2 regions of the Heyndrickxia vini genome follow, and region 2 is predicted to be linked to the other one. Evidence: a T-box and tRNA genes for the amino acid it is inferred to sense, from the RefSeq annotation. Region 2 holds a T-box; the other holds one or more tRNA genes.
The links. The T-box of region 2 lies ahead of proS (proline--tRNA ligase). A T-box ahead of a tRNA ligase gene usually reads a tRNA of that ligase, here a tRNA-Pro.
Positions count from the first base shown of each region.

Region 1 (15,218 bases), 240 kb from region 2:
CTTAGGTGGAATATCTGCTGGTGCGGCCATTTATGCTGCTTTAAAAGTTGCGTCAGAACTTGGAAAGGGCAAAAAGGTATTGGCTATTATTCCAGACAATGGAGAGCGCTATTTAAGTACTGCGTTATACCAATTTGAAGATTGAGGATAGTATAGCTTAATCTTTTAGGCAAACGGAAACCCCGTTTGCCATTTTTGTGTTTACATATTTATTTAACTTTGATTATGGGTTGTGAAATATAATGTGGAAGCGTTAGACTGTTAATAGGAATCGCTTATGGAAGGAGATTAATGAATGACTCAAGTACTTCATTGTCGCTCACATCAATTAGATTATAAAAATAAAACATTAATTATGGGAATTTTAAATATAACACCTGATTCCTTTTCAGACGGTGGAAAATACGACAATATAAGTAACGCAGTGAGACGCGCAAAACAAATGATTAGAGATGGTGCTGATATCATAGATATTGGAGGAGAGTCCACCAGACCTGGTCACGTTACAGTTGATGCTGAAGAGGAAATTTCGAGGGTTGTCCCTATCATAAAAGAATTATCTAATACAATCGATGCCCCTTTGTCTATCGATACATATAAAGCAAAAACCGCAGAACAAGCAATACTAGCCGGAGCGCACATTATCAATGATATTTGGGGTGCAAAGAAAGATCCTGAAATTGCAAACGTTGCTTCTGAATATAATGTCCCTATTATTCTTATGCATAATAGAGAGAATCTTAACTATACGGAGTTTATCCGCGATGTTATAGCAGATTTATTTGAGAGCATTACTATTGCAAAAAAGGCCGGAGTAGAGGATAAAAATATTGTATTAGATCCGGGGATAGGTTTTGCTAAAAGTTTAGAACAGCAAGTTGAATTGATGAAAAATCTAGATAAAATTGTTGGATTAGGGTACCCGGTTTTGTTAGGAACTTCAAGAAAATCAATGATCGGGCAAATTATGAACTTACCGGTTGAAGAAAGAATGGAAGCAACAGGGGCTACGGTGTGCTATGGTATTCAAAAAGGGTGCCAAATTATGAGGGTACATGATGTTAAAGAAATTAGTAGAATGACAAAAATGATGGACGTTCTTATAGGTAAGGGTGAAATAAATGGATAAAATATTAATTAATAATATGGAGTTCTATGGATATCATGGAGTATTGCCAGAAGAAAATCGACTTGGTCAAAGATTTCGGGTAACTTTAACACTTGAACTAGATTTACAAAAGGCGGGAAAAACTGATAACTTACATGATACTGTGAGCTATGCGGAAGTTTATGAAGTTTGTAAAGAAATCGTAGAGGGGAAACCCTACCAATTATTGGAGGCAGTTGCAGAAGAGATTTCCAAACTAGTTTTGGAAAAATTTCCGCGTATTGAACAAGTTACTGTTCAATTGATCAAGCCGGATCCGCCAATCCGCGGACATTACCAATCTGTAGCAGTTGAGATATCAAGGAGAACAAGCCGATGAAAAATATTGCGTATATTTCAATGGGGTCGAATATTGGTGATCGCGAAAAAAACTTGAAAGATGCATGTGCGTCGTTAAAAGATAATGGATTGGAACTACTGGCGGAATCTTCCGTTTACGAAACAGATCCCGTTGGCTATACTGATCAAGGTGAATTTTTGAATATTGTTGTTAAAGTAAAAACAGAGTTATTACCTGAACAGCTATTAAAAAAGTGTTTAGAGATAGAAAAGGAATTGGGGAGAACCAGGGATGTTAGGTGGGGACCAAGAACAATTGACCTTGACATTTTACTCTATAATAACGAAAATGTTGAAACAGAGCATTTGGTTATTCCCCATCCACGAATGCATGAACGAGCATTTGTGTTAGTGCCCTTAATTGAAATTGATCCTGGTGCTCAGTTGCCCAATGCAACAATTCCTTTACGTCAAGTTCTAAATGAAATACCTGATAAAGAAGGTGTTCGATTATGGAAATAGATAAATGGGGAAGACGAATTCGCGCGTTTCGAAAATTAAAAGGATATACACAAGAAAGTCTTGCGAAAGAACTTGGAATATCTGTCTCTATTTTAGGTGAAATGGAGAGAGGAACGCGTTTACCATCAGATGAATTTTTGAATAAGGTGGCGAGTCTTCTAGATATATCTGTAGATGAGCTAACACCTCCGGCAAATTAATATAAATGGATACATTAGTTGAAGCTGCTGAGTTTATAATTTGTATTTAAAACTTTTAACTTACTTTGTAAAAGAAGTTAAATCATGCTCTATTAAAGTTAGTTGATACAAAAAACTACTAGTTAGAACTGGTGGTTTTTTCTACATAATCATCCCTTAGAAATAGATTTTTAAAAATCTATTTCTAAGGGATGTCTGAAAATGTGAAATTGTGTACAATAATAAAGTATAATGAGATATTAGTACAAGCTTTATAATATAGGATGGAGTGACAAAAATGAGCTTTGAGGAATTAAATGACCAATTACAGGTTAGAAGAGAAAAAATGAATTCTATCCGTGATAAAGGTATGGATCCGTTCGGAAAACGCTTTGACCGAACTCACAATACACAATTAATTAAAGAACAGTACGAAGAGTTTTCAAAAGAAGAGTTAGATGAGAAAGAGGTAAATGTAACGATAGCTGGTCGGGTAATGACAAAAAGAGGCAAAGGAAAAGCTGGTTTTGCCCATGTTCAAGATTTGAATGGCCAAATCCAAATTTATGTACGTCAGGATAGTGTAGGCGAGGAACAATACGAGATTTTTAATTCAACTGATTTAGGTGACATTGTCGGAGTAACTGGAACAGTTTTTAAAACAAAAGTAGGAGAGCTTTCAATTAAAGTAAAAGACTTTAAACTATTAACCAAATCTCTTCGTCCGTTACCAGATAAATTTCACGGTCTAAAAGATATTGAGCAGCGTTATCGTCAACGATATTTAGATTTAATTATGAGTGACGATAGTAAGCGTACTTTTATTACAAGAAGTTTGATCATCCAATCAATGCGACGTTATCTGGATAGCCAAGGATATTTAGAGGTGGAAACACCGATGATGCATGCAATTGCCGGGGGAGCTTCAGCAAGACCGTTTATTACCCATCATAATGCGTTAGATATACCTTTATTTATGCGAATTGCTATTGAGTTACATTTAAAACGATTAATCGTTGGTGGACTAGAAAAGGTGTATGAAATTGGCCGAGTTTTCCGTAATGAAGGGGTTTCAACGAGACATAACCCTGAGTTTACCATGATTGAATTATACGAGGCGTACGCGGATTATAAAGATATTATGAAATTGACTGAAAATATGGTTGCTCATATTGCAAAAGAAGTTCTTGGTAGTACGAGTATCGAGTATGGAGAATATGAAGTAAATCTTGAACCGGAATGGCGCCGACTACATATGGTTGATGCTGTGAAGGAATATACCGGAGTAGATTTTTGGAATGTCACTTCTGTTGAAGATGCACGCCAGTTAGCAAAAGAACATGGAATTGAAATCACTGAGCACATGCAATATGGTCATATAGTTAATGAGTTTTTTGAACAAAAGGTTGAGGAAAAGCTTATTCAGCCTACGTTCATTTATGGTCATCCAGTTGAGATTTCACCATTAGCAAAGAAGAATGATGAAGATCCACGCTTTACGGATCGCTTTGAGCTTTTTATTGTAGGAAGAGAACACGCAAATGCCTTTACTGAATTGAATGATCCTATTGATCAACGTGAACGCTTTGAAGCGCAGCTAAAAGAACGTGAACAAGGTAACGATGAGGCACATATGATGGATGATGATTTCATCGAAGCACTAGAATACGGCATGCCTCCAACTGGTGGACTGGGTATTGGAATTGACCGTCTAGTCATGCTTTTAACTAATTCGGCATCTATTCGTGATGTTTTGTTGTTCCCATTAATGAAAAACCGTGATTAATTGCAATCTTAAACTCCAATCAATTAATTGATTGGAGTTTTTTTATCCATATAAAACAATCTATTTATTAGTATTTTGAAATAGTAATATTAAAAAATAAAAAGTTGAAAAAAAGTATTGCATCACCTGAAAAAAGGTGGTATATTATTATTCGTTGCCCCACAAAAGGACAACGAAGCAAATAAAAAGAAATAAAAAAAGTTGTTGACAATAACAACTTGAAGTAGTAAAATATAAAAGTCGCTTACGAAAGCGAAAGAAAATTGATCTTTGAAAACTGAACAAAACGAAACGTCAATTAATTTATTTTTAAACTAGAGCTATATCAAACATCTTTTTGGAGAGTTTGATCCTGGCTCAGGACGAACGCTGGCGGCGTGCCTAATACATGCAAGTCGAGCGAATCTTCGTGGGAGCTTGCTCCTGCGATGATTAGCGGCGGACGGGTGAGTAACACGTGGGTAACCTGCCTGTAAGACTGGGATAACTCCGGGAAACCGGGGCTAATACCGGATAACTTTTTTCTTCGCATGAAGGAGAATTGAAAGATGGCTCCGGCTATCACTTACAGATGGACCCGCGGCGCATTAGCTAGTTGGTGAGGTAACGGCTCACCAAGGCGACGATGCGTAGCCGACTTGAGAGGGTGATCGGCCACACTGGGACTGAGACATACTACCAGACTCCTAGGGAGGCAGCAGTAGGGAATCTTCCGCAATGGACGAAAGTCTGACGGAGCAACGCCGCGTGAGTGATGAAGGTTTTCGGATCGTAAAACTCTGTTGTTAGGGAAGAACAAGTATCGTTCGAATAGGGCGGTACCTTGACGGTACCTAACCAGAAAGCCACGGCTAACTACGTGCCAGCAGCCGCGGTAATACGTAGGTGGCAAGCGTTGTCCGGAATTATTGGGCGTAAAGCGCGCGCAGGCGGTTTCTTAAGTCTGATGTGAAAGCCCACGGCTCAACCGTGGAGGGTCATTGAAACTGGGAGACTTGAGTGCAGAAGAGAAGAGCGGAATTCCACGTGTAGCGGTGAAATGCGTAGAGATGTGGAGGAACACCAGTGGCGAAGGCGGCTCTTTGGTCTGTAACTGACGCTGAGGCGCGAAAGCGTGGGGAGCGAACAGGATTAGATACCCTGGTAGTCCACGCCGTAAACGATGAGTGCTAAGTGTTAGAGGGTTTCCGCCCTTTAGTGCTGCAGCTAACGCATTAAGCACTCCGCCTGGGGAGTACAGTACCGCAAGGCTGAAACTCAAAGGAATTGACGGTACCGCACAAGCGGTGGAGCATGTGGTTTAATTCGAAGCAACGCGAAGAACCTTACCAGGTCTTGACATCCTCTTGCCCTCCCTAGAGATAGGGATTTCCCTTCGGGGACAAGAGTGACAGGTGGTGCATGGTTGTCGTCAGCTCGTGTCGTGAGATGTTGGGTTAAGTCCCGCAACGAGCGCAACCCTTGACCTTAGTTGCCAGCATTTAGTTGGGCACTCTAAGGTGACTGCCGGTGACAAACCGGAGGAAGGTGGGGATGACGTCAAATCATCATGCCCCTTATGACCTGGGCTACACACGTGCTACAATGGATGGTACAAAGGGTTGCTAGACCGCGAGGTTACGCCAATCCCATAAAACCATTCTCAGTTCGGATTGTAGGCTGCAACTCGCCTACATGAAGCCGGAATCGCTAGTAATCGCGGATCAGCATGCCGCGGTGAATACGTTCCCCTTTGTACACACCGCCCGTCACACCACGAGAGTTTGTAACACCCGAAGTCGGTGAGGTAACCTTTGGAGCCAGCCGCCGAAGGTGGGACAGATGATTGGGGTGAAGTCGTAACAAGGTAGCCGTATCGGAAGGTGCGGCTGGATCACCTCCTTTCTAAGGAATATGGAAGACCACTGACGTGGTTACAAAAAGACGCTTTCGTTTTGTTCAGTTTTGAGAGGTTAATTCCTTTCAAACTAATTGTTCCTTGAAAACTAGATAAAATGAGAAATAACCAAGTAATAACCGAGAATCGCCACTTTATGGATGAATCCATTAAGTAAGTAATAAACAACCTTTTTAGGTTAAGTTAGTAAGGGCGCACGGTGAATGCCTTGGCACTAGGAGCCGATGAAGGACGGGACTAACACCGATATGCTTCGGGGAGCTGTAAGCAAGCTTTGATCCGGAGATTTCCGAATGGGGAACCCACTGCCCGTAATGGGGTAGTATCCTTACTTGAATACATAGAGTATGGAAGGCAGACCCGGGGAACTGAAACATCTAAGTACCCGGAGGAAGAGAAAGCAAACGCGATTTCCTGAGTAGCGGCGAGCGAAACGGAAGAAGCCCAAACCAAGAGGCTTGCCTCTTGGGGTTGTAGGACACTCTATACGGAGTTACAAAGGAACGAAGTAAATGAAGAGGTCTGGAAAGGCCCGTCAAAGAAGGTAACAACCCTGTAGTTGAAACTTCGTTCCCTCCAGAGTGGATCCTGAGTACGGCGGGACACGTGAAATCCCGTCGGAAGCAGGGAGGACCATCTCCCAAGGCTAAATACTCCCTAGTGACCGATAGTGAACCAGTACCGTGAGGGAAAGGTGAAAAGCACCCCGGGAGGGGAGTGAAAGAGAACCTGAAACCGTGTGCCTACAAGTAGTTAGAGCCCTATGCGTATTTCCTTCGGAAAGACGCCGGGTGATAGCGTGCCTTTTGTAGAATGAACCGGCGAGTTACGATTTCAAGCGAGGTTAAGCTGAAGAGGCGGAGCCGCAGCGAAAGCGAGTCTTAATAGGGCGAATGAGTTTGAGGTCGTAGACCCGAAACCAGGTGATCTACCCATGTCCAGGGTGAAGGTAAGGTAACACTTACTGGAGGCCCGAACCCACGCACGTTGAAAAGTGCGGGGATGAGGTGTGGGTAGCGGAGAAATTCCAATCGAACTTGGAGATAGCTGGTTCTCTCCGAAATAGCTTTAGGGCTAGCCTTAAGGTAAGAGTCTTGGAGGTAGAGCACTGTTTGGACTAAGGCCTCATCGGGTTACCGAATTCAGACAAACTCCGAATGCCAATGACTTATCCTTAGGAGTCAGACTGCGAGTGATAAGATCCGTAGTCAAAGGGAAACAGCCCAGACCACCAGCTAAGGTCCCAAAGTATACGTTAAGTGGAAAAGGATGTGGAGTTGCTTAGACAACCAGGATGTTGGCTTAGAAGCAGCCACCATTTAAAGAGTGCGTAATAGCTCACTGGTCGAGTGACTCTGCGCCGAAAATGTACCGGGGCTAAACGTATCACCGAAGCTGTGGATGGACACCGTCTGGTGTCCGTGGTAGGAGAGCGTTCTAAGGGCTGAGAAGCTAGACCGTAAGGACTGGTGGAGCGCTTAGAAGTGAGAATGCCGGTATGAGTAGCGAAAGAAGGGTGAGAATCCCTTCCACCGAATGCCTAAGGTTTCCTGAGGAAGGCTCGTCCGCTCAGGGTTAGTCGGGACCTAAGCCGAGGCCGAAAGGCGTAGGCGATGGACAACAGGTTGATATTCCTGTACCACCTCTTCACCGTTTGAACGATGGGGGGACGCAGGAGGATAGGGTAAGCGCGCTGCTGGAATAGCGCGTCCAAGCAGTTAGAGGGGTGACGAGGCAAATCCCGTCACCATGTACCTTGAGCTGTGATGGCGAGGGAAATATAGTACCGAAGTTCCTGATTCCACACTGCCTAGAAAATCCTCTAGTGAGGTGAAAGGTGCCCGTACCGCAAACCGACACAGGTAGGCGAGGAGAGAATCCTAAGGTGAGCGAGAGAACTCTCGTTAAGGAACTCGGCAAAATGACCCCGTAACTTCGGGAGAAGGGGTGCTCTGTTAGGGTGCAAGCCCGAGAGAGCCGCAGTGAATAGGCCCAGGCGACTGTTTAGCAAAAACACAGGTCTCTGCGAAGCCGCAAGGCGAAGTATAGGGGCTGACGCCTGCCCGGTGCTGGAAGGTTAAGAGGAGAGGTTAGCGCAAGCGAAGCTTTGAATTGAAGCCCCAGTAAACGGCTACGTAACTATAACGGTCCTAAGGTAGCGAAATTCCTTGTCAGGTAAGTTCTGACCCGCACGAAAGGCGCAACGATCTGGGCACTGTCTCAACGAGAGACTCGGTGAAATTATAGTACCTGTGAAGATGCAGGTTACCCGCGACAGGACGGAAAGACCCCGTGGAGCTTTACTGCAGCCTGATATTGAATTTTGGTACAGCTTGTACAGGATAGGTAGGAGCCTTTGAAGCCGGAGCGCCAGCTTCGGTGGAGGCGTCGGTGGGATACTACCCTGGCTGTATTGAAATTCTAACCCGCACCCCTGATCGGGGTGGGAGACAGTGTCAGGCGGGCAGTTTGACTGGGGCGGTCGCCTCCTAAAAGGTAACGGAGGCGCCCAAAGGTTCCCTCAGAATGGTTGGAAATCATTCGCAGAGTGTAAAGGCACAAGGGAGCTTGACTGCGAGACCTACAAGTCGAGCAGGGACGAAAGTCGGGCTTAGTGATCCGGTGGTTCCGCATGGAAGGGCCATCGCTCAACGGATAAAAGCTACCCCGGGGATAACAGGCTTATCTCCCCCAAGAGTCCACATCGACGGGGAGGTTTGGCACCTCGATGTCGGCTCATCGCATCCTGGGGCTGTAGTCGGTCCCAAGGGTTGGGCTGTTCGCCCATTAAAGCGGTACGCGAGCTGGGTTCAGAACGTCGTGAGACAGTTCGGTCCCTATCCGTCGTGGGCGTAGGAAATTTGAGAGGAGCTGTCCTTAGTACGAGAGGACCGGGATGGACGCACCGCTGGTGTACCAGTTGTCTTGCCAAAGGCATCGCTGGGTAGCTATGTGCGGAAGGGATAAGTGCTGAAAGCATCTAAGCATGAAGCCCCCCTCAAGATGAGATTTCCCTTAGTTTATCTAAATAAGACCCCCTGAAAGATGATCAGGTTGATAGGTTCGAGGTGGAAGTGTGGCGACACATGGAGCTGACGAATACTAATCGGTCGAAGACTTATCCTAATTTGATTCAATGTTATTACGAAGTATTTCTCATCTATCTAGTTTTGAGGGAACAAACCCTAAAATTTTTATAGTCTGGTAATTATGGCGAGAAGGTCACACCCGTTCCCATCCCGAACACGGAAGTTAAGCTTCTCAGCGCCGATGGTAGTTGGGGGCTCTCCCCCTGCAAGAGTAGGACGTTGCCAGGCTGTATAATAAATGGAGGATTAGCTCAGCTGGGAGAGCACCTGCCTTACAAGCAGGGGGTCGGCGGTTCGATCCCGTCATCCTCCACCATATTAACAAAATAGTAATATGCCGGCCTAGCTCAATTGGTAGAGCAACTGACTTGTAATCAGTAGGTTGGGGGTTCAAGTCCTCTGGCCGGCACCATTTTTAAAAGAAATGAGCCATTAGCTCAGTCGGTAGAGCATCTGACTTTTAATCAGAGGGTCGAAGGTTCGAGTCCTTCATGGCTCACCATTAAATTTACGCGGGTGTGGCGGAATTGGCAGACGCACCAGACTTAGGATCTGGCGCCGCAAGGCGTGGGGGTTCGACTCCCTTCACCCGCATTATAACTAATTAAGTCGCGGAAGTAGTTCAGTGGTAGAACACCACCTTGCCAAGGTGGGGGTCGCGGGTTCGAATCCCGTCTTCCGCTCCAGACAACCCTTGCCGGGGTGGCGGAACTGGCAGACGCACAGGACTTAAAATCCTGCGGTAGGTGACTACCGTACCGGTTCGATTCCGGTCCTCGGCACCAAAGTTTTTTTGCGAAGCGAAATAACTTTCATTATATGCGCCCGTAGCTCAATTGGATAGAGCGTTTGACTACGGATCAAAAGGTTAGGGGTTCGACTCCTCTCGGGCGCGCCATTAAGTACGGGAAGTAGCTCAGCTTGGTAGAGCACTTGGTTTGGGACCAAGGGGTCGCAGGTTCGAATCCTGTCTTCCCGACCATTATATACAAAAACTAATATGGGGCCTTAGCTCAGCTGGGAGAGCGCCTGCTTTGCACGCAGGAGGTCAGCGGTTCGATCCCGCTAGGCTCCACCATAAGATATTTTAATGAAAAAAGTTATTGACAAAGAAACTTAATAATGATAAATTATAAAAGTTGTCTTTGAAAAATTGATCTTTGAAAACTGAACAAAACGAAACGTCAATTAATTTATTTTTAAACTAGAGCTATATCAAACATCTTTTTGGAGAGTTTGATCCTGGCTCAGGACGAACGCTGGCGGCGTGCCTAATACATGCAAGTCGAGCGAATCTTTGTGGGAGCTTGCTCCTACGATGATTAGCGGCGGACGGGTGAGTAACACGTGGGTAACCTGCCTGTAAGACTGGGATAACTCCGGGAAACCGGGGCTAATACCGGATAACTTTTTTCTTCGCATGAAGAAGAATTGAAAGGTGGCACTAGCTACCACTTACAGATGGACCCGCGGCGCATTAGCTAGTTGGTGAGGTAACGGCTCACCAAGGCGACGATGCGTAGCCGACTTGAGAGGGTGATCGGCCACACTGGGACTGAGACACGGCCCAGACTCCTACGGGAGGCAGCAGTAGGGAATCTTCCGCAATGGACGAAAGTCTGACGGAGCAACGCCGCGTGAGTGATGAAGGTTTTCGGATCGTAAAACTCTGTTGTTAGGGAAGAACAAGTATCGTTCGAATAGGGCGGTACCTTGACGGTACCTAACCAGAAAGCCACGGCTAACTACGTGCCAGCAGCCGCGGTAATACGTAGGTGGCAAGCGTTGTCCGGAATTATTGGGCGTAAAGCGCGCGCAGGCGGTTTCTTAAGTCTGATGTGAAAGCCCACGGCTCAACCGTGGAGGGTCATTGGAAACTGGGAGACTTGAGTGCAGAAGAGAAGAGCGGAATTCCACGTGTAGCGGTGAAATGCGTAGAGATGTGGAGGAACACCAGTGGCGAAGGCGGCTCTTTGGTCTGTAACTGACGCTGAGGCGCGAAAGCGTGGGGAGCGAACAGGATTAGATACCCTGGTAGTCCACGCCGTAAACGATGAGTGCTAAGTGTTAGAGGGTTTCCGCCCTTTAGTGCTGCAGCTAACGCATTAAGCACTCCGCCTGGGGAGTACGGCCGCAAGGCTGAAACTCAAAGGAATTGACGGGGGCCCGCACAAGCGGTGGAGCATGTGGTTTAATTCGAAGCAACGCGAAGAAGAACCTTACCAGGTCTTGACATCCTCTTGCCCTCCCTAGAGATAGGGATTTCCCTTCGGGGACAAGAGTGACAGGTGGTGCATGGTTGTCGTCAGCTCGTGTCGTGAGATGTTGGGTTAAGTCCCGCAACGAGCGCAACCCTTGACCTTAGTTGCCAGCATTTAGTTGGGCACTCTAAGGTGACTGCCGGTGACAAACCGGAGGAAGGTGGGGATGACGTCAAATCATCATGCCCCTTATGACCTGGGCTACACACGTGCTACAATGGATGGTACAAAGGGTTGCTAGACCGCGAGGTTACGCCAATCCCATAAAACCATTCTCAGTTCGGATTGTAGGCTGCAACTCGCCTACATGAAGCCGGAATCGCTAGTAATCGCGGATCAGCATGCCGCGGTGAATACGTTCCCGGGCCTTGTACACACCGCCCGTCACACCACGAGAGTTTGTAACACCCGAAGTCGGTGAGGTAACCTTTTGGAGCCAGCCGCCGAAGGTGGGACAGATGATTGGGGTGAAGTCGTAACAAGGTAGCCGTATCGGAAGGTGCGGCTGGATCACCTCCTTTCTAAGGAATATGGAAGACCACTGACGTGGTTACAAAAAGACGCTTTCGTTTTGTTCAGTTTTGAGAGGTTAATTCCTTTCAAACTAATTGTTCCTTGAAAACTAGATAAAATGAGAAATAACCAAGTAATAACCGAGAATCGCCACTTTATGGATGAATCCATTAAGTAAGTAATAAACAACCTTTTTAGGTTAAGTTAGTAAGGGCGCACGGTGAATGCCTTGGCACTAGGAGCCGATGAAGGACGGGACTAACACCGATATGCTTCGGGGAGCTGTAAGCAAGCTTTGATCCGGAGATTTCCGAATGGGGGAACCCACTGCCCGTAATGGGGTAGTATCCTTACTTGAATACATAGAGTATGGAAGGCAGACCCGGGGAACTGAAACATCTAAGTACCCGGAGGAAGAGAAAGCAAACGCGATTTCCTGAGTAGCGGCGAGCGAAACGGAAGAAGCCCAAACCAAGAGGCTTGCCTCTTGGGGTTGTAGGACACTCTATACGGAGTTACAAAGGAACGAAGTAAATGAAGAGGTCTGGAAGGCCCGTCAAAGAAGGTAACAACCCTGTAGTTGAAACTTCGTTCCCTCCAGAGTGGATCCTGAGTACGGCGGGACACGTGAAATCCCGTCGGAAGCAGGGAGGACCATCTCCCAAGGCTAAATACTCCCTAGTGACCGATAGTGAACCAGTACCGTGAGGGAAAGGTGAAAAGCACCCCGGGAGGGGAGTGAAAGAGAACCTGAAACCGTGTGCCTACAAGTAGTTAGAGCCCTATGCGTATTTCCTTCGGAAAGACGCCGGGTGATAGCGTGCCTTTTGTAGAATGAACCGGCGAGTTACGATTTCAAGCGAGGTTAAGCTGAAGAGGCGGAGCCGCAGCGAAAGCGAGTCTTAATAGGGCGAATGAGTTTGAGGTCGTAGACCCGAAACCAGGTGATCTACCCATGTCCAGGGTGAAGGTAAGGTAACACTTACTGGAGGCCCGAACCCACGCACGTTGAAAAGTGCGGGGATGAGGTGTGGGTAGCGGAGAAATTCCAATCGAACTTGGAGATAGCTGGTTCTCTCCGAAATAGCTTTAGGGCTAGCCTTAAGGTAAGAGTCTTGGAGGTAGAGCACTGTTTGGACTAGGGGCCCTCATCGGGTTACCGAATTCAGACAAACTCCGAATGCCAATGACTTATCCTTAGGAGTCAGACTGCGAGTGATAAGATCCGTAGTCAAAAGGGAAACAGCCCAGACCACCAGCTAAGGTCCCAAAGTATACGTTAAGTGGAAAAGGATGTGGAGTTGCTTAGACAACCAGGATGTTGGCTTAGAAGCAGCCACCATTTAAAGAGTGCGTAATAGCTCACTGGTCGAGTGACTCTGCGCCGAAAATGTACCGGGGCTAAACGTATCACCGAAGCTGTGGATGGACACCGTCTGGTGTCCGTGGTAGGAGAGCGTTCTAAGGGCTGAGAAGCTAGACCGTAAGGACTGGTGGAGCGCTTAGAAGTGAGAATGCCGGTATGAGTAGCGAAAGAAGGGTGAGAATCCCTTCCACCGAATGCCTAAGGTTTCCTGAGGAAGGCTCGTCCGCTCAGGGTTAGTCGGGACCTAAGCCGAGGCCGAAAGGCGTAGGCGATGGACAACAGGTTGATATTCCTGTACCACCTCTTCACCGTTTGAACGATGGGGGACGCAGGAGGATAGGGTAAGCGCGCTGCTGGAATAGCGCGTCCAAGCAGTTAGAGGGGTGACGAGGCAAATCCCGTCACCATGTACCTTGAGCTGTGATGGCGAGGGAAATATAGTACCGAAGTTCCTGATTCCACACTGCCTAGAAAATCCTCTAGTGAGGTGAAAGGTGCCCGTACCGCAAACCGACACAGGTAGGCGAGGAGAGAATCCTAAGGTGAGCGAGAGAACTCTCGTTAAGGAACTCGGCAAAATGACCCCGTAACTTCGGGAGAAGGGGTGCTCTGTTAGGTGCAAGCCCGAGAGAGCCGCAGTGATATATACCAGGCGACTGTTTAGCAAAAACACAGGTCTCTGCGAAGCCGCAAGGCGAAGTATAGGGGCTGACGCCTGCCCGGTGCTGGAAGGTTAAGAGGAGAGGTTAGCGCAAGCGAAGCTTTGAATTGAAGCCCCAGTAAACGGCGGTACCGTAACTATAACGGTCCTAAGGTAGCGAAATTCCTTGTCAGGTAAGTTCTGACCCGCACGAAAGGCGCAACGATCTGGGCACTGTCTCAACGAGAGACTCGGTGAAATTATAGTACCTGTGAAGATGCAGGTTACCCGCGACAGGACGGAAAGACCCCGTGGAGCTTTACTGCAGCCTGATATTGAATTTTGGTACAGCTTGTACAGGATAGGTAGGAGCCTTTGAAGCCGGAGCGCCAGCTTCGGTGGAGGCGTCGGTGGGATACTACCCTGGCTGTATTGAAATTCTAACCCGCACCCTGATCGGGGTGGGAGACAGTGTCAGGCGGGCAGTTTGACTGGGGCGGTCGCCTCCTAAAAGGTAACGGAGGCGCCCAAAGGTTCCCTCAGAATGGTTGGAAATCATTCGCAGAGTGTAAAGGCACAAGGGAGCTTGACTGCGAGACCTACAAGTCGAGCAGGGACGAAAGTCGGGCTTAGTGATCCGGTGGTTCCGCATGGAAAGTACCATCGCTCAACGGATAAAAGCTACCCCGGGGATAACAGGCTTATCTCCCCAAGAGTCCACATCGACGGGGAGGTTTGGCACCTCGATGTCGGCTCATCGCATCCTGGGGCTGTAGTCGGTCCCAAGGGTTGGGCTGTTCGCCCATTAAAGCGGTACGCGAGCTGGGTTCAGAACGTCGTGAGACAGTTCGGTCCCTATCCGTCGTGGGCGTAGGAAATTTGAGAGGAGCTGTCCTTAGTACGAGAGGACCGGGATGGACGCACCGCTGGTGTACCAGTTGTCTTGCCAAAGGCATCGCTGGGTAGCTATGTGCGGAAGGGATAAGTGCTGAAAGCATCTAAGCATGAAGCCCCCCTCAAGATGAGATTTCCCTTAGTTTATCTAAATAAGACCCCTGAAAGATGATCAGGTTGATAGGTTCGAGGTGGAAGTGTGGCGACACATGGAGCTGACGAATACTAATCGGTCGAAGACTTATCCTAATTTGATTCAATGTTATTACGAAGTATTTCTCATCTATCTAGTTTTGAGGGAACAAACCCTAAAATTTTTATAGTCTGGTAATTATGGCGAGAAGGTCACACCCGTTCCCATCCCGAACACGGAAGTTAAGCTTCTCAGCGCCGATGGTAGTTGGGGGCTCTCCCCCTGCAAGAGTAGGACGTTGCCAGGCAAATGAAACACGGAGTGTATGCTCCGTGTTTTTTTGTTTTTATATATAAAAAGCAATAAAAAGACAGTCCCTGATAAAACAATTTGCAAAAATAAAAAGACCAATAAAAAAAGACTACAAATCAATCGAACAAGTAAAAGGACCAATCAAAAAAAGATAGAAACCAATCAAAAAAGGTCAGAAA
Region 1 is NZ_CP065425.1:81,511-96,728, forward strand. Features, by position in the region: gene cysK (cysteine synthase A) at 1-145, shown strand, start outside; gene folP (dihydropteroate synthase) at 296-1,129, shown strand; gene folB (dihydroneopterin aldolase) at 1,122-1,487, shown strand; gene folK (2-amino-4-hydroxy-6-hydroxymethyldihydropteridine diphosphokinase) at 1,484-1,969, shown strand; gene I5776_RS00430 (helix-turn-helix domain-containing protein) at 1,960-2,169, shown strand; gene lysS (lysine--tRNA ligase) at 2,447-3,934, shown strand; rRNA gene I5776_RS00440 (16S ribosomal RNA) at 4,269-5,818, shown strand; rRNA gene I5776_RS00445 (23S ribosomal RNA) at 6,008-8,957, shown strand; rRNA gene rrf (5S ribosomal RNA) at 9,032-9,148, shown strand; tRNA gene I5776_RS00455 (tRNA-Val) at 9,161-9,236, shown strand; tRNA gene I5776_RS00460 (tRNA-Thr) at 9,257-9,332, shown strand; tRNA gene I5776_RS00465 (tRNA-Lys) at 9,347-9,422, shown strand; tRNA gene I5776_RS00470 (tRNA-Leu) at 9,433-9,514, shown strand; tRNA gene I5776_RS00475 (tRNA-Gly) at 9,532-9,606, shown strand; tRNA gene I5776_RS00480 (tRNA-Leu) at 9,617-9,705, shown strand; tRNA gene I5776_RS00485 (tRNA-Arg) at 9,742-9,818, shown strand; tRNA gene I5776_RS00490 (tRNA-Pro) at 9,826-9,902, shown strand; tRNA gene I5776_RS00495 (tRNA-Ala) at 9,923-9,998, shown strand; rRNA gene I5776_RS00500 (16S ribosomal RNA) at 10,145-11,702, shown strand; rRNA gene I5776_RS00505 (23S ribosomal RNA) at 11,892-14,843, shown strand; rRNA gene rrf (5S ribosomal RNA) at 14,918-15,034, shown strand.
Region 1: it has a tRNA-Pro gene. The T-box ahead of proS (proline--tRNA ligase) is inferred to sense a tRNA for this amino acid. The anticodon was not compared.

Region 2 (15,218 bases):
TTCCAACTGCAAAAGCAGAGTCCAAAATACCATATTCTTTTACACCCATATGCAGTGATGTATCAGTATAAGAACTTAATAATGAGTTAATTATTTTAACTACTAAAGACGGTATCAACCCCATTAAATAAAGGGTAAACAAAACTTTCCTTTGAAATAAGTAAGAGGCACCTATTTTTAAATCTTTATAAAAGGAAAGCCTTACTTTATGGTTTGTTCTTTTTAATAACCTTTTGTATTGAAGAAAAGACAATAACACTGCCGAAATTAAAAATGTACAGGAATCAATTAAAAAGACAGCATAGGGAGAATACATTGATATTAGAAAGCCTGCTGAGCCTGCACCGACAATTGCTCCTAACTGTAAAATAGTGGAATTAAAACTAACTACTCGTAAAAATATATCCTCTGGTATGACCTCTTTTAGTATAGCCTTTTGCGCCGGATGGAAGAAGTTGCTACAAATTGTAATTATTACAGTAGCAGCATATAAAACCCACACTTTTGTAGAGTCGGTTGAATAAAATAATATTGGTAAGGATAGGACAGTTATACATCTAATAATATCCATACATATTAATATATATTTTCTATTTAAATTATCAATTATAGATCCAGTAAAAAAAGAGGAAACTATTCCCGGTACCCACTGAAGAGTCACCAAAAAGGCAACAGATAAGGGACTTTTTGTAATTTCATAAATAAGCCATGATATTGCCACTAAATGCATTCCATTCCCCAGAAAGTTAAAACTTGTAGCAACCAAAATTAACAAAACATTACGATTGCCTTTAATCATTAAAGTTATCCCCTCTTTACAAAATCTATTAATAATACTTTTTTAAAATTAGTAGTATTAATAATCCATCTAGCTAAAAAGTGTTGTAGTAAAGGTTGTTATAAACCTTACTAGATAATATCTAAATAAATGGATCCTTTATAGATTTCAAGTTGTTATTAAATTATGTTCATCAAAAATATTACATAGATCACATAACCCAGGATTATTTTCTTTATATTCTTTTAATTGGCTGCTAACTATTTCGGGTTTGTATGATGAAGAGTAGGTCACTCCACAATTTTGGCATTCGTGATAAGTGTATGGAGTTAAAAAAGTGTTTGTTGATTTTTGTGCCTGAAATAGCTGCATACCTAATCCCGGTAGAATATTTTCTAAGGTGTCAGTTATTAGATAATATACATCACGTGATAATGCTCCTCTTTCAAATTCCGATGGGCTTCCTTGTGTATTGTGATGAGGAACAATTGCATCTAAGTAAAGAGTTAGTTCCTTTTTAGATATTGGCCATAAAGGGTATACTAACTCGAAATTACCCATTTGATTTTTGAAAGGCCCTTTGAATGGCATACCTACAAATATACCCTTAATAATAGAAGACATTATATCTTCCGTCATTAATCCATAGGCTAATTTTTTAATGCCTTGTTCTTTTGCAGCGTTTTCAACTGCTGCCCTCATGATGATATGAGTTGCACCAATAGAGTAAGATTTATTAAAGTCATGTTTTATAAAATCCAAAACTTCATGCGGCGTTTTTTTCAAATTGAACAATTCTATTACTTCATCATCAGTAACTAGTCTGAAATTGAAGTTAAATTTCTCAGCTATTTCTCGAGCAAATCTTGTCTCAGCAGGCTTTGAAAAGGCTCCTACATGAATTGACTTTATTTGAAATTCCGGCAATTTTGTCTTGGTACGACTTAAGAAGTAACCAAGAGAAAGACTATCTCTTCCACCAGACATGGCAAGTCCAATATTTTCTTGGTCTTCAATTAAATTATTCAGTAAAATACCTTCTACAAAAGTCTCTTCTAAATAACTAACAAATTCTTCTTTATTAAACGAAGTCTGAGTAGCTGTGTAATCACCATCAGTATCATTGTGTAAAAACATTCTTTTAGTATAATAAGAATCTTCCCTTGTTTTTATTTTACCTTGGTAAGCATTGGTATTCCAAAGTCTGAGTAATGACAAAAAGTCGGGCAAGTGATAAGCCCTCACCATTTCTATACTGTATGTGTAACCGGCTTCAATTCTCTCTTGCCAATCATCAATCACTATACCATTCCTTTTAACAATAACCGCATCAATAGGTATATGATTTCTATTTAATAACATTGCAACAGGTTCATTAATTCTAGCATCAATAGTAAAAGTTCTGTCTAATCTATCTTTAAATTCAACATTAATAATATTTATATCGTTTTTAAACTTTGTTATATTCAATTTATTCACCTCGGTTTTTATTGGCTAAACTTGGGACTCTCAAAAGTTAATTTGAGAGTCCATTCATGCTAAAGATGTTCTATAGGTTCAGAAGATGAATTACAGCAATGTTTCTCATGTTGGAATCTTTGTTCAAACATTTCGACAACTTCAGATAACCTTAGTGCTTCTCTCTCTTCTGATACCATTAAGATTGGTTGTATAACGGAGTTTGTGTCGGAAAAGTCTTTAATCTTAAGTACTGCTGATTGTCCCATCCAAATCCCTCCTTTAAAAATGTTAAAATAAGGGTTAAACCCCACTTTTATGGTATAATAATTTCCTGAAGATTGTAAATATTACTATAGCACTAAAAAAAAATCCACCCTTTTTCCTAAAAGAGATTTTAATCCAAAGGGATTCCTATTTTTATCAATAGCATTGCGCAAATCATTCAATAAAAATGTATAATTATGCTTGGATTTTAGTAAATTAGGAGTCAAAAAAATGTTTTCGTAGTTACGGGTAGTAATAGCAAATATTTTTATTCATTGATTCTTTTATAAGCTAACCAGACTACTCACTTACCCAAAATAGGTAATAAGTAAGTAAGAAGGTTAGACATAGTGAGTTTTATGGATACGCTGTCAAAACTCTTATTACTGAATATTATAAGACTCAATTAGCTGGACTACTTACCCCGGAAACAAAAAAAAAAAAACGATGAATATAAACTGGCACCTATGTCAAGGACACTATAAAAAAAGAGTTTAAGCAGTTAGAAGATGATTCCTGTATTGAATGGGGGTCATCTTCTTTAAATTCCATTGATAGCGGTAATTGTTATAGTAAACCATATAATGATTTATTTTTGACTTCAATTCCTTCAATGTTCTAGCCGATTTATAATCTACCTCATCCTTATGATGTCCAAAGAATGATTCCTGAGGGGCATTATCCCAACAATTACCTCTCCGTGACATGGATTGGCCTAGGCCGTATTTCTTTAATAGCTTTTGGTATCGCGGGCTTGTGTAATGGCTCCCTTGGTCCGAGTGGATAAAGGCATCTTCATAGAGTTTAACTTTCTTATTGGTCATCAATTTATGGATCGTCTGAGTTGCGATGTCTAGTGTGATTCGATCAGATACATGGTAAGCAAGGATTTCGTTGGTGGAAGCGTCTTTTACTGTCGACAAATAAGCCATACACTTACCGCTATATGGCAAATAGGTGATATCCGTAAGTAAAACTTTTCCCGGTACTCCTTGCTTGAATTTCCTGTTTAATTTATTCGGGACAACCTGATGCTCCATTGTTGCTTTTGCAATTTTTTTATAAAGATTAGGTCTTCTATGAGGGCAGACGATTCCATATTTTCTCATGATTCTCTGTATCTTTTTTCGGCTAAAGACAATGTTAAAATCATTCTCCAAAATCATTTTTATGGAGCGAGACCCCTTCTTATATCCACGACGGTCAAAGGCCTTTAAGATAATTTCTTTCGCTTCGAGGTCAAGTTTTTCTCTCGCTTCTCGTATGGGGGATGCCTTCAGATAACTGTAATATCCCGAACGGGATACCCCCAGGAGATCACAAAAATACCCAGTCATCCCCTTAAAACCATTTTGTTCAATAGTTTCCCGGATCAATTGGTACGCCTTATTCGGATTTAGATTTTCGTTTGTGTTTAGCAGCCTCCTTTCGGTCGTTTCTAGCTTTTTTAACAGCTCTACCTGTCCTTCCAATAGCTCGATTCTGGCTCTTTGCCTCTCAATTACTTCGGACGGTGTTAGCTCCCGTTTTAAAGGTCTGCCGGAGGCTGTTTTTCTTGAATCTGTAAGCCCGATCAAGCCATTCTTTTCATAGGCTTTTTTCCACCTACAGGCTGATTGTTCAATTCGTTTTATGCCAATAACCTCCGCAGCAAAGCCATTCTCCTCAAAGATCTGGCGAGGGAGTTTGCCGGCTTGATATTCATCGATAAATCTATTTTTAAATTCGTCTGTATAGGTAATAGACTTTTCGCTGACACGCTTTACATTTGGATTTTTCTGAAGTGTGTTTATCTCTTTAGATGAAAAAGTTATTTTACTCATGTTGTCCTCTAATCCCCATATTCTGAAATTCAAGTATATAAAAAATACCTGCAGGTTGAACACTCTTTTTTTCGAGTGTCCTACCTACAGGTACCATTTTAATACATCCATCGTTTTTAATGTCCTAATTTTTCATCGATAACCGTCGTGTTAACTTCATCACCAAACCATTGAACCACTTTATCTTTCGCTTTAGCCTTAACTTCTTTATCTATATGTGCAGCTATTTGGAAAACTGCAGCGCCAAGTGCACCTAAATCGTCTACATAGCCAATTCCCGGCAGAAAATCGGGAATTAAATCGGTTGGAAGAATAAAGTAACCTAATGCACCGATAATAAACACCTTCGTTTTCTTAGGAACGGTCGGTTTTTGTAATGTGTAGTACAATAAGAGAACGGCATAGACGACTACCCCTCCGGCCTTTTTACCATACTTTTTGAGCTTGTCCCAAAATTTATCATCTGAATAATGCTTACTCGAACGCTGCATTTCACTAGTTAATTTTTCTTCATCAAATTGCTGCATATCTTTTTTCATTTAAAATATCTCCTTTCTACGTATGTTTCTATCATTACAAACTTCTTATCTATTTTGTTCCATAAACATTTGGGTACATCGAATCCATTCTCTTGCTGCAAAGGATAGGTAGCGGTCTTTCCTCCAAATAATTCCTAGATTCCATGGGATAGCTGGATTGGTAAGAGGAATAATCGACACTTGTTTCTGATTTATTTGTCTACAAATCGTTTCTGGCAGGAGAGCAACCCCAAGATTGGCAATAACCATTTCACTAATAAAATCCCACTGTGAACTTTCATAAATGATATTCGGCTGGAAACCAGAACGAACGCATTCTCGAATGATCCGATCGTGTAGGGCAAAATCCTTTTCAAACAAGATAAATGACTCATGCTCCAATTCAGAAAGTGAAACTGATTTGTTTTTACTTAAAGGGTGATCTGGGTGAGTAAGTAGCATGAGATTTTCATTCACAAAAGAAAACGTATGAAAGATTTCTTCACTGACCGGCAAAACAACAACCCCTAAATCAAGCGTACCATTCCCAACGTCTCTTTCCACTCTTTTTGCTCCATCCTCAACAAGCTGCACGGTAATATGCGGATACTTTTTGTGAAATTCCTGAATAACCTTAGGAAAAAAGCGAGAACCAACCATTGGCGGTAATCCTATATGAATATTTCCCTTTTTTAACTGCATTAAATCATCTAATTCTGAAGAAAGATTTTCGAATGAACGAATAATATTTTGTGCTTGAACGAGAATAACTTCCCCCGCGTCCGTTAGTTTTGCCTGTTTACCTGTACGGTCAAAAAGGACAACACCGAGCTCTTCTTCAATACTTTTCACCATTTTACTAATCGTCGGTTGTGAAACGTAGAGCTTTTGTGCTGCTTTTGTGAAATTACCTTCCTTAGCAACTGCTACAAAATATTTTAAATGCTGAACATCCAATACATCCGCACCCTCTTATAACTATTTAGAATGACTATCATTCTTTATATTCATTTTACCTATATAAAAATGCACTGTACACTTTAGATAGAAATTTTTTTCATAAAAGAGGAGAAACAAATGAAAAAATTATTAATTGGATGCATTCAAATCATCATACTAACCGTTTTTACGTATCTAATGGGAGAATTCTCCGTACTTCTGCATCTTAGCATTCCAGGCAGTATTTTAGGATTGGTTATTTTATTTATTTTATTACAGACAAAGGTAATAAAGTTGAAGTGGATTGAAGTCGGGGGAAATTGGTTAGTGGCGGAATTATTGTTATTCTTCATTCCTTCAGCCGTAGGCATCCTTCAATATAAACAATTATTAATGGAAAATGGGTTTAAAATTTTCGCTGTCATTGTTATTAGTTCAACGATTGTCATGGTATGTTCCGGCTTTTTAGCAGAAAAAATGGCGCGAAGAAAGGAGAAAAAGACTCAGCATGTTGACACTTATGTATATACTTCTCACCGTTAGTATTTATTGGCTAGCAAAATGGGGATACAGTAAAACTAAAAAAATATACTGTTCACCACTTTTAGTAGCCCCATTTTTGATTATATTAATGCTCGTATTCTTCCATATAACATATGATTCATACAATCACGGAGCCGTTTGGTTAACGAAATTATTACAACCAGCAACCGTGGCATTAGCGATTCCACTCTATCGTTTTTATCCGATTTTAAAAAAATATTTGAGTGAAATTCTATTTAGTGTATTTTTCGGTTCGATTATGTCCATTCTTGCGTCGTATACAATTTCAGGCATAATCCATTTAAATAAAACATTGTCAATAAGCATTATTCCTTATTCAATTACAACACCGATTGCTATGGGTGTTTCAACAAAAATTGGTGGTATCCCCACCATTACTGCTGTATTTGTAATTATTACCGGGATTATTGGAATGATTCTAGGACCGTGGATGATTCGCCTCTTTCGATTCAAAAGTGAAATAGCACGAGGGGTTTTGCTAGGTACGAGTTCACACGGTGCCGGGACATCAAAGGCATTAGAATTAAGCCATGCCACTGGGGCTGTCTCCAGCGTTTGTATGGTATTAGCTGCAATTATGTCATTTTGTCTTTCCCCATGGATTTATCAGCATTTATTACATTAGAGGAGCCATACATGCTCCTCTTTTTTATCCTTTTAGTTGTTTTAAATGATGTAGGTCATGTTCTACTTCACCTTTCACATAAGATTCAAGAGTATATTTATTTCCATTTATGATAAAGGTCTGTGACAAATCCTGATCCTTTAATGAATCTACAAGTATCTCTCTTTGTTTAATAGCTTTATTGATTAGGTCGGACAGCTGAATTCCCGAATGAGCATATTCATCGGCTTCATTATTCATTTCCTCAACATAGCTTGCGTCAATACTAGGCAACGTTCCACCCTCTAACATTGCAGGCAGTCTTTTTTCATAAAAGAAGCGATCCCAGTAGAAGATATGGGCAATAATTGCTGCTTTGGACCATTTCCCTTCAGCAATTGGTTTGAAAAACTCCTCATGTTGTTCTGCTTTAATATTTTTCAAATAATCAATCCAGCCTGTTAATTGATTAACTATCGTACTCATTTACATCCCCATCCCTGCTTTGTTATTTTGTATGTATTCCTTTTCGCTAGCGACGTAGTAAATTCCTTTAAAATTTAGGCTATTCCTCGCAAACTTGTTGCTTTCAGTATGAATAAGATGGTGATTTCCGCTCCAGGGTGCTCGCTTTCCGCGGGGCGGGCGGAAAGCAGGTTCCTGTAGCGGAAAGTAACGGTCTATGTTCCTAAAAACAACTATCATTATGTAAAGAGCCAAAATTTATATTAAAAAGGACCCATTCATATGAACAGGTCGGTTCCAATGATTATAGAGGCAGATCCCTTTTTTTAAATATAATGACTGCCAGAACATATAACACGATGCCTGCGCCGCCTAAAGCAAGGGAAACAGGTAAAATATCTACGGATCCTTTGGCAATTTCTGTTGGTTGGAAAGCAGAAAATATTGTCACATGCTTAAGCCACTCAAAATCTGTACTCATTTTCGCTACAAGATTGATTGCGAAAAAAATAATAGATAATCCACCCGAAACAGCTAACGCTTTCTTTTCATCATTAAACATACAAGAAAATAAAAATGAATAGCCGCTAATTACAAAAAACAAGAGGAATCCAACAATATTCATTTCTATAAATCTCCAACTATTTATATTCGCATCTTCAATAATCCATTTCGTACCAATAAAGACAGGAAGGATGGAAAATATCGTAATAACCAATAAACCCAATACCAATATCGTACTTTGCGTAATAGCAATTCTTACTCTAGACGCAGGGGTAGACAGCAAATAAGCCATTGAACCCCGATCTACTAATCTAGCAATAAGTTGTGTAGCCGTAACCACACTAAATATCATTAAAATGATTAAATACAGTAGACCATAATACTCAGCTGCAAGAAATCCACTAAGATCATTGATCATTCCACCATCAAATCCAAAAGCACTTAAATAATTTTGCGGCATCTCTTTAAAAAGCTGCTCAAGTGCGTCCGACTTTGCAATTGAAGGATAAATCCAAATAATAAGAAGCATATAAAAGGCTGCTCCAAATGCATAACTAGAAATGCTCTTTCCATTCATCTTCAACATCGTTTTAAACAGTGCAGCACTCATGAAAGTGATTCCTCCTTATCATAGTAGTGCATGAATATTTCCTCCAAAGATTGAGAGTGAACATCTAAATGATTAATTTTGCATTGGGACAATACATGGATGAACCGGTTATAATCCCCTTGAATTGCCACTCTTAAACGAAGACCTTCAATACTTATAATCTCGATATCAGAGTGTTTGAAAGCCTCTATATCATTTTTCGTTTCTACGACAATATCAAATAATTTACGTTGCTTTGCCTGCATACTTTGAGCATCCTCGACAGCAACTAATCTTCCATCTTTTATAATCCCCACTCGGTCACAAGTTCGGTCAATTTCTTGAAACATATGGGATGACATTAATATCGTTTTTCCTTTTGCTTTTTCCTCTAATACTAATTCAACAAATAAGCTCTGCATCAGTGGATCTAGACCTGATGTTGGTTCGTCTAAAATCAAAATGTCAGGATCGTGCATAAATGCCGCCACAATTCCTACTTTTTGTTTCATCCCCTTTGACATTTTACGAATTGGCGTTTTTACATCGAATTGAAGTTTTTCAATTAATTCATTTCTCCTTGTAACGTCTTTCATCCCTCTCATGCCGGCTAATAATTCAAGAAGTTCTAGTCCATTAATATTATCTAAAAAGGCGATTTCACCTGGAAGATAACCGACTGATTTTTGTATTTCAGCACTATTTCTCCAGCAGTCCAACCCATTAATTTTAGTCGAACCCGACTTTGGCTTCATAAATCCCATGAGATGTCGAATAGTTGTAGATTTCCCTGCACCATTTGGTCCTAAAAAACCAAATACTTCACCAGGTTTTACCTCAAAAGTTAAGTCAAAAATCCCCTTCCCATTAGGAAACACTTTCGTTAAATGATTTATTAGTATTCCCATTTCCATCGCCTCTTTTATATGTTTTGTATAAAAACAATTCATTGATTACATAATAAAGCAACAAAAACCGAAAATCAACAAGTTTTGAATAAAATTTATTGTTCCATTTCAAAACATTTAGTATCATAAAAAATAGAGGTGAAAGTAATGGACGGATATAAGCGCAGAACAGAAAAGAAGAAAGAGTATATACAACAAGCGGCTTTAGAATTATTTATGATTTACGGAATTGAAAAGGTGAGTATTGCGGAAATAGCCAAGAAAGCGAATGTCTCCCCTGTGACAATTTATAACTACTTTGGAAGTAAGGAAGAGCTTTTTAAAGAGGTATTATCAGACTATATGGATAAAGAATTAGAAACATATAAGCAATTACTTCAAGTAGATATCCCTTTCCCTAAAAAGTTAGAGAAAATGATATTCGATAAGAAGGAAACGGCAAAAACATTAAGTTTAGATTTTCTTAAAGGAATAAGTGATCCTTCGTTAAAAAACATTATCGATGATTTTGCAAATAATAAAGCAATTCCTTTAATCATGGAATTAATCGAACAAGGGCGAACCGAAGGCTACGTCAATGCCAACATGTCAACAGATGCGATATTAATCTATATCCAAACATTTAGTGAACTCACACATCGTACCGAGCTTTTTTCCAACTATAACATGGACATCCTTCTTGATTTAGGTAATTTGTTTTTTTATGGATTACTTGGCCAGCCGGTTAATGAAGAAAGGGTTCAGTAATAATTACCGAACCCTCTCCAATCTATTCTTCTTGTTCTACCATATTATAATAATCAACACTGTACATAGCACCTTCACTGACCATTTTATTATCAGCTAAATCGTGTGGATCGGAGTGGCCAATCTTCGTCATCGGTGATTTATTATGCTTTTTCTTTTTCATCCAGGAATCCGCCTTCGTCTTAACATTATTCAACATAACCCGTGCCTTCTCACGATTGTTCTTAGATGAAAGAAACGAAACACCAGCAATTCCTATTCCTGCAATTACTACCCGATTTAATTTCGCCATTTTAATCATCTCCTTGTTTTATTTATTACCCCCTTTTATTGAAATCATGCATATATTACAAATATTTCACCATTTTAATATCAATCTAGAAGTAAAAATAATTTTTTGCAAAAATAAACTTACTAACTATTAGTAAGTTTACAAAAGGTGTATAATAGATAGCAAATAGGAAAAAAGTTATGCTTCGTTCCATATAGGAGGTGTATCAATATGGAAAATTCACGACTTTGTCCAAAATTTGAAAAGGCATTTCAGTTATTAGGCAAACGTTGGATTGGGGTGGTTATCCGCGTTCTGGAAAAACAACCGATGCGCTTTAATGAAATTGCTGAACAAATTCCACATATAAGTCAAAAAATGCTTTCCGATCGATTAAAGGAATTGGAAAACGAAAATATTGTTATTCGCGATGTGTACCCGGAAACACCAGTTCGAATTGAATACAGATTAAGTGAAAAAGGCCATGCGATTACTCCAGTACTTGACGAGGTACAGCATTGGGCAGATAAATGGGTTTCGATGAACAGCTGTAATGAATAAGGAATTACCTTAGCTTTTATTTTGAGCTAAGGTTTTTTTATGTTTTATAGAATGGCGAATGAATTAAAACTATAGAATCATTTCCAAAGTACCTTCATATATTGAATCGTATTTAAAAATATACAGAAAATTAGGGGGCAAAAGAGGATGAATCTAGCAATTCGTAAACCAAGGTTTTTAGTGATTATTGCAGCGATTTTTGCACTTTCCACAGCATTATTGTTTGTACCATTTTCAAAAGCATCTGCTTCAATTAATTATGGGGAAGAAGTAGTGTCAGTTGCCAAGCTTTATGAAGGGGAAAAGTTTAAAATGGGGGGCACTACTCCAAAAGGCTTTGATGCAAGTGGCTATACACAATATGTTTACAAAAATGCGGCTACCAAATTAAAGATCCCAAGAACGAGTGCTGATCAATACAAAATAGGGAAAGCAGTCAAACTGAACCAATTACAAAATGGTGACCTAGTCTATTACGCTACCGGAACTAAAAAAGGAAAGGTATCGTTCGTAGCCATTTATATAGGGGACGGTAAATTTATTGGTGCGACATCAAAAGGAGTAACAATCGTAAAAATGTCCGATAAATATTGGAAAGATCGCTTTGTTGGTGCAAAGAGAATTATCAAATAAAATTAATTGAGTACTATCAAGTCTCTGCATAAAAAAATGCGGGGACTTTTTCTGTCGAAATACTTTTGAAGTACAGCACTTACGTCGACATAATATGCAAATCCTTATTCAACTTTTCAACTGATATAACTGAACTTTTTTCATGTTTAATCAAACGTTTGATTAGATTACTTACATGTAGAAACTTGCTATATTTTAGGCAATTTTGTTTTAAAAATACTCCGAGGAGTAAAAATAGTTATTGCATTTAAACGAAAAGTAAATTACTCTTTTTGATCGGTTCACTCCTTTTTTTGATCGGTCCGCCATTTTTCGATTGGTTCGATCCCTTTTTTGATTGGTCCCTTTCTCTCTTTGATTGGTTCATTCTTCTTATTGATCGGTCCCTTTCTTTTTTTGATCGGTTCTCTTTCTTTTGATTGGTTCACTCTCTTTTTTGATCGGTTCACTCCTCTTCTTGATTGGTTCCTTTCTTTTTTTGATCGGTTCATTCCCTTTTTTGATAGGTCCGCCATTTTTTGATTGGTTCACTCTCTTTTTTAATCGGTCCCTTTCTCTTTTTGATCGGTTCACTCTCTTTTTCAATCGGTCCATCAAAAAAAAATGCAGATGAACCATCCATCTGCATTTTTTATCATATTATTAATATGCTTTTGCCCAGTAGACTAAATGCTTTGCTTCGCCGCCGCAGCATACACATGTATCAGAAACTTGTTCTTCTTCAAAAGGAATACAACGGGATGTTGCAGATGTTTCATCTTTAATGAAGTTTTCACAAGCTACATCGCCGCACCACATTGCTTTAATAAAGCCTGGATTTTCAACAAGTACTTGTTTGAATTCGTCCATATTGCGTGCAACACTTGTTTTTTCTTCACGATGAGCCTTTGCTTTTTCAAATAGATTATTTTGGATATCTTCAAGAAGTTCTATAATTTTCGTTTCAAGTTCAGTCATTGGAACGAAGACTTTTTCTCCTGTGTCACGGCGAACAAGAACGACTTGCCCTTTTTCAATATCTTTAGGTCCCACTTCTAGACGAACAGGGATTCCTTTCATTTCAGATTCATTGAATTTCCAGCCAGGCATTTTGTCGCTTGCATCGATATCGACTCTTACTACTTTCTTCAATTGATCTCTTAGCTCGTATGCTTTATCAAGGACGCCCTCTTTATGTTGCGCAATCGGAACAATCATCACTTGTTTTGGAGCAACTTTTGGCGGTACAACAAGCCCGCGATTATCACCGTGAACCATAATTAACGCACCAATTAATCTTGTCGTTATTCCCCATGATGTTTGGTGTACGGTTTGTAGTTCACCATTTTTGTCGGTAAATTGGATACCGAATGCTTCAGCAAATCCCGTTCCCAAATAATGGGATGTACCGGATTGTAATGCTTTTCCGTCATGCATTAAACTTTCAATCGTTAACGTATGAACTGCACCAGCGAATTTTTCCTTATCAGTTTTACGACCGCGAAGTACAGGTATTGCAAGGTATTTCTCACACACTTCAGCATACATCTCAAGCATTCTTGCTGTTTCTTCCTGAGCATCTTCGCTTGTAGCATGACATGTATGCCCTTCTTGCCATAAGAACTCTAATGAGCGTAAAAATGGTCTTGTTGTTTTTTCCCAGCGAACTACATTCGCCCATTGATTATATAATTTAGGCAGATCACGATAAGAGTGAATAATATTGGCATAATGTTCACCAAAAAGAACTTCTGATGTTGGGCGGATGACTAGGCGCTCTGTTAATTCTTCTGAACCCCCATGAGTTACCCAAGCAACTTCAGGTGCAAAACCTTCAATATGATCTTTTTCCTTTTGTAATAGGCTTTCAGGAATAAGTAAAGGCATGTAAATATTTTCATGTCCTGTTTCTTTAATTTTCCCGTCTAATACATCACGGATATTTTCCCAAATGGCAAAGCCGTATGGGCGGATAATCATTGATCCTCTTACTGATGAATAATCAACTAAATCAGCTTTTTTTACAACATCTGTATACCATTGCGCAAAATCATCTTCCATTGCGGTAATCTCTTCAACAAATTTTTTATCCTTTGCCACAAAACATCTTCCCTTCTATTTTTTTAAACGCGAAAAGACCTCGATCCCTAAAAAGGGACCGAGGTCTGGTGGTACCACCCTTATTTACAGCATTGCTGTACACTTCATTATTGATAACGGTTCGCGTAAACCGCTTGTATCTTAAGTAAGATCGATACAGAACTCCAAGGCAGGTTCAAATGCAGTCTTTAGAAACTTTTCACCAACCGTTTCCTCTCTAGAAAAGACGGACACATTTTACTAATCCTTTTCAACGTTTTTTATATATAATTTTTTTAAAAATATACTAATTTTTTTATCCAAAGTCAAGCCACTTTATACTATTTATCCTTTTTAACCTTTTCATTTTTCACATCTAGCACATCTAAAAGGAATACGAAAACTGGAATTCCCAATATTAAGCCCCACACTCCAAAGAAGTGCTCCGAAAAGATTAATACAATAAATGTATAGAATACTGGAAGGTTTGTCTTTGAAGACATTAATTTCGGATTTAATACGTATGCTTCAATAGCATGAACAATTACTACAATAATCACTACATATAATACTTGGATGAACCCACCTATACTATAGGCTATGAAACAAAGCGGAATAAGTGAGATAATTACCCCCGCTACCGGTATTAATCCTAGGAAGAAAATCATTATTGCTAAACCAAACAATTGCGGAAATCCCATGATAGAAAGAGCAATCGTTGTTAGTACCGTATTTACAATCGCAATAATAAACTGTGCTTCAATTACCTTTCCAAACGTTAATGCGAATTTTTTGCTAAAAAACTCAATCTCATCATAAAATGGAGACACTTTACTCTCCTTGAATTTTTTTGTGAAATCAGTGAGCCTTTCTTTTTCCAATAGATAAAATATGCTTAGTATGAGAGATAAAAATACATCTATGCTCAATTTTCCTATATTAGTGAAATATCCAAGAAGGAACGTAAATCCTTGCTTTAAAAAGTTGGTTATTTCATTTTTTTCTACTATCTTCTCAACAATATAGTTCACCACTACATTATCTTGCGGCTGGGAATAAAATTCAATCAGTTGCTTGATTAGTTGGGTTATTTCATTGATGAGTACCGGCAAATATTTACTTATACCGAGCGATAATAGGCCGACAATGGCAACATATAGGACAACAACTGTTAATTTACGGTTTACATGCAATCGCCTAGAAACAAATACTGATAGACGATCCATTAGAAACGCAAAAATAAATGTTAGCAGTATTAAATTCATCATACTTCTCAAAAGATATAATATGACCGCGATTAAAGCAAATATAATAAAACGCTTTACGCCCCTTTTTTGAAAAAAACTGCCAACGAACTCTGCCATCTTATCGCTTTCCTCCCAAGCACTCGAATTTAATCAACCTACACCTCACCATATTACTTTATTTTCTCATACTTTCATACTATATTATCTAAAAAATTTATGTTTTTTATAATTTTATGTTTCTAATAATTTGTCTAATTCTTTATATCCGTAATTATTGGGTTTAG
Region 2 is NZ_CP065425.1:321,464-336,681, reverse strand. Features, by position in the region: gene I5776_RS01805 (MFS transporter) at 1-799, opposite strand, end outside; gene I5776_RS01800 (tRNA lysidine(34) synthetase) at 947-2,248, opposite strand; gene I5776_RS01795 (hypothetical protein) at 2,317-2,505, opposite strand; gene I5776_RS01790 (IS3 family transposase) at 2,998-4,326, opposite strand; gene I5776_RS01785 (YkvA family protein) at 4,443-4,865, opposite strand; gene cidR (cidABC operon transcriptional activator CidR) at 4,911-5,801, opposite strand; gene I5776_RS01775 (CidA/LrgA family protein) at 5,922-6,326, shown strand; gene I5776_RS01770 (LrgB family protein) at 6,292-6,972, shown strand; gene I5776_RS01765 (DinB family protein) at 6,997-7,437, opposite strand; gene I5776_RS01760 (ABC transporter permease subunit) at 7,721-8,530, opposite strand; gene I5776_RS01755 (ABC transporter ATP-binding protein) at 8,527-9,417, opposite strand; gene I5776_RS01750 (TetR/AcrR family transcriptional regulator) at 9,565-10,164, shown strand; gene I5776_RS01745 (hypothetical protein) at 10,187-10,456, opposite strand; gene I5776_RS01740 (winged helix-turn-helix transcriptional regulator) at 10,667-10,996, shown strand; gene I5776_RS01735 (C40 family peptidase) at 11,144-11,629, shown strand; gene I5776_RS01730 (hypothetical protein) at 11,911-12,120, opposite strand; gene proS (proline--tRNA ligase) at 12,272-13,669, opposite strand; T-box leader at 13,759-13,971, opposite strand; gene I5776_RS01720 (AI-2E family transporter) at 14,029-15,051, opposite strand.